2 regions of the Vibrio rhizosphaerae genome follow, and region 1 is predicted to be linked to the other one. Evidence: predicted binding sites of a transcription regulator. Region 1 holds the regulator's gene; the other holds the start of a gene.
What was found. Region 1 encodes PurR, which represses purine synthesis genes. Its sites were predicted from a motif close to TNANGNAAACGTTTNCNTNA; they were not measured.

Region 1 (3,433 bases):
TCACGTCTTGCCTGAGAAATTACAGACCAGTGTTTTCCTTCAATTGCACCCTCTAATGCCCATAAGAGCTCTAGTGGCGGTTGTGTTGAAGGATGAGAGCTTAGAATCGCTTTATATGCGCTGAGAGATCCTTTTTGATGAAGTTCTTCAACAGAATTAATTCCAGCTTTGCGTAGCATCCGTTCGGTTGCCAAGCGAAGATTAGGCAGATCTTTCAATCGCTGCGGTTTTGCCTCTACATGCGTCGTTTTTTCATCTTTCGCATTTAAGTAGGCTTGCTTTGCAATGTTGAAAATTGTATCTACATCATTCCAGTAGTCTGCAGGAAGCGCAAAATACTTGGTCACAACCGGAAAACCACGTTTTGTATACACATAAGGTTCAAACCCTTTTGCTTTAAACGTCTCCAGTGAGTGATTGTCTGCCCGTATATGAAGTTTGTCTTGAACGACAAGTGCAAACATAATGTCGTTTACGAAAATACCAAACCCGCCGAACATTGAGCGTGATTTGACACGGCCTAGTTGTTCAAAAAGCCGCATTGAATCTTTAAGAATTGGTTTGTCCATGCTTTACGTCTCGGTGTATTTTTAAATGAATACGCCACCAAAATCAGGTCCGAGAATTTAGCAAAAGAATGCAGAAAGTATGTTAACAAAACGTCAAAGATTGACGAATGTGAAATGCATTTTTGCCATCGGTAACCCCGCTACCTATCATTTTCATGGTTTAGGCCGGAGGCTTTGCGTCCCATCTTTTCAGATGGTTTGCCCTGTGCGTGACACTTTTCCAGTACGGAATTATGGAGTAACCATCGAAATGCCTACTCCACAATGTGTGATTCTAGTCCAATTAATAAATGTTATCAATAGAAAGAAAGTGGTTGGAGGAATGACCTCCCTCCAACGAAATGTCAATTAGGTGTTAATTTTTGTTTAAATCCTTAACGGTGTTGCGTTCTACAATTTCAGGATGCATTTCAAACGTTCTGCGTTCATGTTCCTTACTTTTGATCCGTTCCAATAGGATTTCGAAAGCGTTTTTTCCGACCCGGCGTTTCGGCTGGTGAATGGTTGTCAGCGGTGGAGAAAAATATTCTGAGATCTCAATGTTATCATAACCAATGACCGATATATCATCCGGGACCTTTATACCTCTCTGCTGTAAGCGACTCATCAGCCCTAAAGCCATTGTGTCATTAAAGCAAAAAACAGCTGTCGGTTGTTCATCCATTGCAATGATTTTATCAGCGGCTAAAACGGCAGTATCACACTCAAAGTTGCCTTCCAGAATCCAGTCTTCATTGGGTGTCACTCCCACTTCAGCCATTGCTCTACGGAACCCTTGAATCCGCTCCAGGCAAGCCGCTTTTGACAACTGTCCACTCAAACAGGCAATTTTGCGATGACCTTTATCAAGCAGATACTTGGTTGCAAGGTAGCCGCCTTCTTCTGAATTATCGATAATTTTATCCGCTTGAGAGCTCTCCGGCCCCCAGTCCATAATGACTTTGGGAATATCATTATAAGCTTCCAGCATATCTAAAAGTTCGGCGGTCAGATCGGAACACATCACTAACATCCCATCGACTCGTTTCTCAGCCAGCATCCGAATATAATCACGTTGCTTCTCATACAGGCCACCGGTATTACACAAAATCAGCGTGTAGCCTTGTCGGTAACAATAGCTTTCAACACCATCAATGACTTCAGAGAAGAAGGGATTGGTTGATTGAGTCACTAACATCCCGATGGTTCGCGTTGAGTTACATTTCAAACTCCGGGCGACAGCACTGGGTGCATAGTTGAGTGTTTTCACGGCTTCCATGACTTTTTCCTGAGTCGTTTCTGCCACAAACCGAGTTTTGTTAATTACGTGTGAAACAGTTGTTGTTGAAACTCCCGCCAAGCGGGCAACGTCTTTTATCGTAGCCATAGGTATTGTCCTGTCGCTTATGCTGAAGATCCAGCAGTCCGGAGCAAATTACAATTGAAAGAATAGTGATGAAGATTTTATCTATACTTCGTCATTGGATAACCCGTCGCGAAAGCATCTTGAGGTTATTCGCCAATAAGGACAAAAACCGCTAAATTTAGCGGTTTTTGTCGGTCTAAAATATGCTTAACCGCGAATTTTAGACTGCCGGTTCAGGAATAGCAATCAAAATGAGGCACTCTTCTGCTCGTCCGCTGGTCTTTGCCATGAATTGAGACTGTATGATGAAATCATGCATGCTAAAGCTTCTGTTTCGCCGGTTCGGCAACGGTTGCTTCCTGATTCGCGACCCAGTTTTTCAAGTAGTGCCAGAATTTCCCCAATGTTTCATACCAATATCTTTCTGTCTGTTCGAGATAAATGGCTTTCGGCGCATATTTTATCCAAGGCTGCGCTATATTTTTATAAGACAGATAATTGGTTGGGGCAGGGATCGGGTTGAGGCCAGCAGACTGGAACTCATGTAATGCACGATCCATATGACTGGCAGAGGTGACGAGCACTAGTTTTCGCGGTCCGACAAAACTTGCGGCTAGCTGAGCTTCTTCCCAGGTATCTTTGGCACTTTCCAGTAACACGATATCGGATTTTGCTACACCGAGTGACAGAGCAACTCTTGCCAGCATTCTGGCATGACTAAACCGGGTACCGCCGGCATATCCGGAAAGAATCAAACGAGATCCCGGATACATCCGCATAATCCGGATACCTTCCGTCAGTCGCATGAGAGCGGAACGACTGAGTTGAGAGGTCGGCGGGAGTTGATCATCGACAACATGACCGCTGCCAAGAACCATGATGTAGTCAATGCTACCCTCTACAGGTAAAAAGGCTGAATATTTGCGTTCCAGCGGGGCAAGAAGGCGGTCAGAAACAGGCTGGAATGACGCTAAAAACAGTAATGTGTAAGAGAACAGAACAATCAGGCAACCGGTTTTCCTTTTTGTTGAAAACATAATCATCATCAGTCCGATAAAACCGATGATGAGCAAGGCGGGAAGGGGCATCATTAATGCAGATATGATTTTTTTAAGCTCAAACATATAAGAAATAGTCCGAAAAAACAGCAATTGAGATTAAAAACGAATAATCCTCTTTATTCCTGCCATTCCTATGACAGAATAGCAGCACGATTCGTTATGATAACTCAAGCTACTGTGACTGAAGATCGCAATTTCGACGATATTGCCCACAAATTTGCAAAAAATATATACGGCTCTGACAAAGGTATGATTCGTCAGACCATTGTGTGGGAAGATATTCAAACTATTTTAACATCATTTTCTCCGGAAGCATTCCCACTTTCGGTGCTGGATGCCGGTGGTGGTCTGGCACAGCTATCGCAGCGGCTCGCGAGACAGGGACATCAGGTGACATTATGTGATCTTTCTTCTGAAATGTTGCAGTTGGCGTACACCGATATTGAAAAAAATGGTCT
Region 2 (3,433 bases), 560 kb from region 1:
GCATCGTAAAAATCAACATGCGCATGGGCGAGTTCGGCTATCGATCTCAGACGGCTTTCTACCTGTTGACGGCCGGAGTCGATTAAAGAACGGACTAAGCTGAGGATAGAAACTGTCGATTCATCTGTTTTGACCACTCCCAGATTCAGTGAGGTTTCGACCACGCCGGGAAAATCGTCACTCATCCGAATCACGCCATTGGGGCTGGCATTGAGTGTGGCAATGAAACGTTGCTGAGTCGATAAATCAAATACCTGATGCCGTTGCGGATCCAGCTCAATATCATGACATTCGGTGATGATATTGCCTTCTGTCTGTTCCAGTTCCTGACGAATGGTTGCGGAGAAACGTTGGAATGCTTCAGCGAGTTCGGATGCATTTTCTTCAGGGAGGCATAAAGTCACAAAACCTTCACGCGGAATCGCATTTCTCAATGAGCCACCCTGAAAATCAATCAGTCGGAATGCAAGTGGTTTGGCATGTTGTGCCAAAAATCGAGCTAATAATTGATTGGCATTGCCGCGGCCAAGATGGATATCACAGCCTGAATGGCCACCTTTGAGACCTTTGAGCTGGAGTTTGCGGATGACATGGTTTGCCGGTACCGGACTCCGTTCAATATCAAACGCGAGTAGTCCGTTAATACCTCCGGCACATCCGACGTAAACTTCGCCTTCCTGTTCTGAGTCCGTATTCAGCAGGATCTCGCCTTCAAGGTAACCCGGCTCCAGACCAAACGCACCCGTCATGCCTGCCTCTTCATTGATGGTCAACAGCACTTCTAAAGGACCATGTTGGATATTATCGGCGGCTAAAACAGCAAGACAGGTTGCCATTCCAATCCCATTGTCTGCACCGAGAGTCGTGCCTTGAGCGGTGACCCAGTCTCCGTCAATGTAAGGGCGAATCGGATCTTGTTCGAAGTTGTGAACCGTCTCTTCATTTTTTTGGGGCACCATATCCAGATGCGCCTGTAAAACAACCCCTTTTCGGTTTTCCATGCCTGATGTGGCCGGTTTTTTAATAAAAATGTTACCTGTAGGATCTCGTCTGACATCAAGCGATTGCTCTTGAGCCCATTCGATAATGTATTGTGCGAGATTTTCTTCATGATATGAAGGATGCGGGATAGAACATATCTTATCGAAAAATTTCCAGACAAGAGATGGTGAAAGATGACTGATTTCGGATTGGAATTCTGACACTGAAGACTCCTGTTCCACAACGTGGTTGATGAAAAGTGGATCAAATCAAACTGAGTTGGTGCGTAAAGTTTAGTCTGTACTTGAGCGTTCGTTTGTACTGAAGACCCTGTGCACCAGTCGATAGCAAGAGAATATCACCCTCATCATGCAGGGGATAGTTCGACAAATGTTTTTTTTAAAATCAATATGAGCTGCATTGATTATTGTTGTTGAGGTTAGGGAATAAAATTTCATCAAAAAGTTTTATTTTGGTAATTAAATTACATAAATCTCAATAAAATTTAACTAAATCTGGCTTTATTTGATTTTTATCACGGTTTTGTTGTAATAAATTTTCTTTATGGTATATTTGAATCTGCCTGCAACGCTTCTATTGAACCCGTTTATTGGGACGCCTGAATGAAGTATTTTCCAACGAGAACGATGGGGAATATTCGAGGCTCTGATTAGACCGATTTGCTCTGATGGTCTGTTGTTCAGTTGGCACCGATAGAAACTTGTGGCTCGGACATTTTTGTTCACCCCTAAATTTATTGGAAGATTTTGACCCCTTTCCATCGCCACTTCATATGAAGTGGCGTTTTTTTATCCTACCGTGCGGTTGAGCCTGCTTGTCTGATGCAATCACAGATGGGGATGACTCCGATATTTTGATAATCGATACCGTGTAAATCGAGATATTTACAAGGTTTCATAAACTTGACTATTAGGTCAGTTTTTATATCAATTGCGCTAGAATTTGCCGTCTTTACTCTCTATAATCGCCTCCCAATCGTTTACGCAACCGTTTACTTGAATCTATATAGGAACCATCATGCTCGAGAAGCTATTTAAACTGAGTGAACATGGGACAACCATGCGAACAGAAGTCATTGCGGGAATTACGACTTTTCTGACCATGGCTTATATCATTTTTGTGAATCCAGCAATTCTAGCGGATACAGGCATGGATCATGGCGCCGTTTTTGTGGCAACGTGTCTGGCAGCTGCTGTTGGCTGTTTCATCATGGGGTTTGTCGCGAATTATCCGATAGCGCTGGCGCCGGGGATGGGACTGAATGCATTTTTCACCTATACTGTCGTGCTCGGCATGGGGTATACGTGGCAGGTTGCTTTGGCAGCAGTCTTTGCTTCAGGCGTGTTGTTCATCCTACTGAGTTTATTTAAGATTCGGGAATGGATTATCAATTCAATTCCAATGTCTTTAAGGACCGGTATTTCGTCAGGGATCGGTCTGTTTCTTGCTTTTATCGCGTTAAAAAATGCAGGGATTATCGTTGATAATCCAGCGACACTGGTTTCTCTTGGCCATATTACTTCGCTGCATTGTGTTTTAGGCGCCCTCGGTTTCTTTCTCACGATCGCACTGGTTTATCGTAATGTGAAAGGTGGGGTGATGATTGCTATTTTGGCGATCAGTGCGATTGGTTTGATGATCGGTGATGTCCATTGGACCGGGTTGGTTTCAATGCCGCCAAGTATAGCCCCGACATTTTTACAGCTGGATTTTTCTGCACTATTAGATGTTGGCATGATCTCGGTTGTGTTTGCATTCTTGTTCGTCGACCTGTTTGATACCGCCGGAACACTTGTCGGTGTTGCTCAGAAAGCAGAACTTATTGGCGAAGACGGAAAAATTCCGCGTCTGAATCGGGCATTGTTGGCCGACTCTTCTGCAACGGTTGCCGGTGCGTTACTCGGAACATCGAATACCACGTCTTACATTGAGAGTGCGGCTGGTGTTGCAACTGGCGGACGAACCGGATTGACAGCGGTTGTTGTTGGAATTCTCTTCCTGTTTGCTTTATTCTTTGCGCCGCTTGCTGGAATGATTCCCGCATACGCAACCGCAGGTGCACTCCTTTATGTGTCTATTCTGATGCTATCCGGTTTGGTTGGTATTGACTGGCGGGATCTCACGGAGGCTGCGCCTGTTGTCGTGACCTGTTTAATGATGCCTCTTACCTCTTCAATTGCTGAAGGTATCTCTTTAGGTTTTATCTCGTATGCGGTGATTAAACTCTTGAGCGGTAAAGCCCGTCATGTTTCACTCAGTGTGTGGGTCATGGCTGCGATTTTTGTTGTAAAATATATCGCAGGTTAACGAATTAGATTTTAGATAAAAAATTGGATAGAGAACAATGAGCAAAAGATTCCTGATTACATGGGATAATATGCAGATGTATTGCCGTCAGCTCGCTGAGCGCCAAATGCCTGCAGAACAGTGG

Region 2: the regulator PurR is predicted to act here: its motif matches at 1,982-2,001, upstream of OCV37_RS11365 (NCS2 family permease).

What each region holds. Positions count from the first base shown of each region.
Region 1 is NZ_AP024903.1:2,049,469-2,052,901, reverse strand. It holds gene OCV37_RS08755 (TfoX/Sxy family DNA transformation protein) at 1-569, opposite strand, end outside; cyclic di-GMP riboswitch class I at 697-782, opposite strand; gene purR (HTH-type transcriptional repressor PurR) at 925-1,935, opposite strand; gene elyC (envelope biogenesis factor ElyC) at 2,235-3,065, opposite strand; gene cmoM (tRNA uridine 5-oxyacetic acid(34) methyltransferase CmoM) at 3,135-3,433, shown strand, end outside.
Region 2 is NZ_AP024903.1:2,606,402-2,609,834, reverse strand. It holds gene OCV37_RS11370 (aminoacyl-histidine dipeptidase) at 1-1,205, opposite strand, end outside; gene OCV37_RS11365 (NCS2 family permease) at 2,020-3,309, shown strand; gene gpt (xanthine phosphoribosyltransferase) at 3,347-3,433, shown strand, end outside.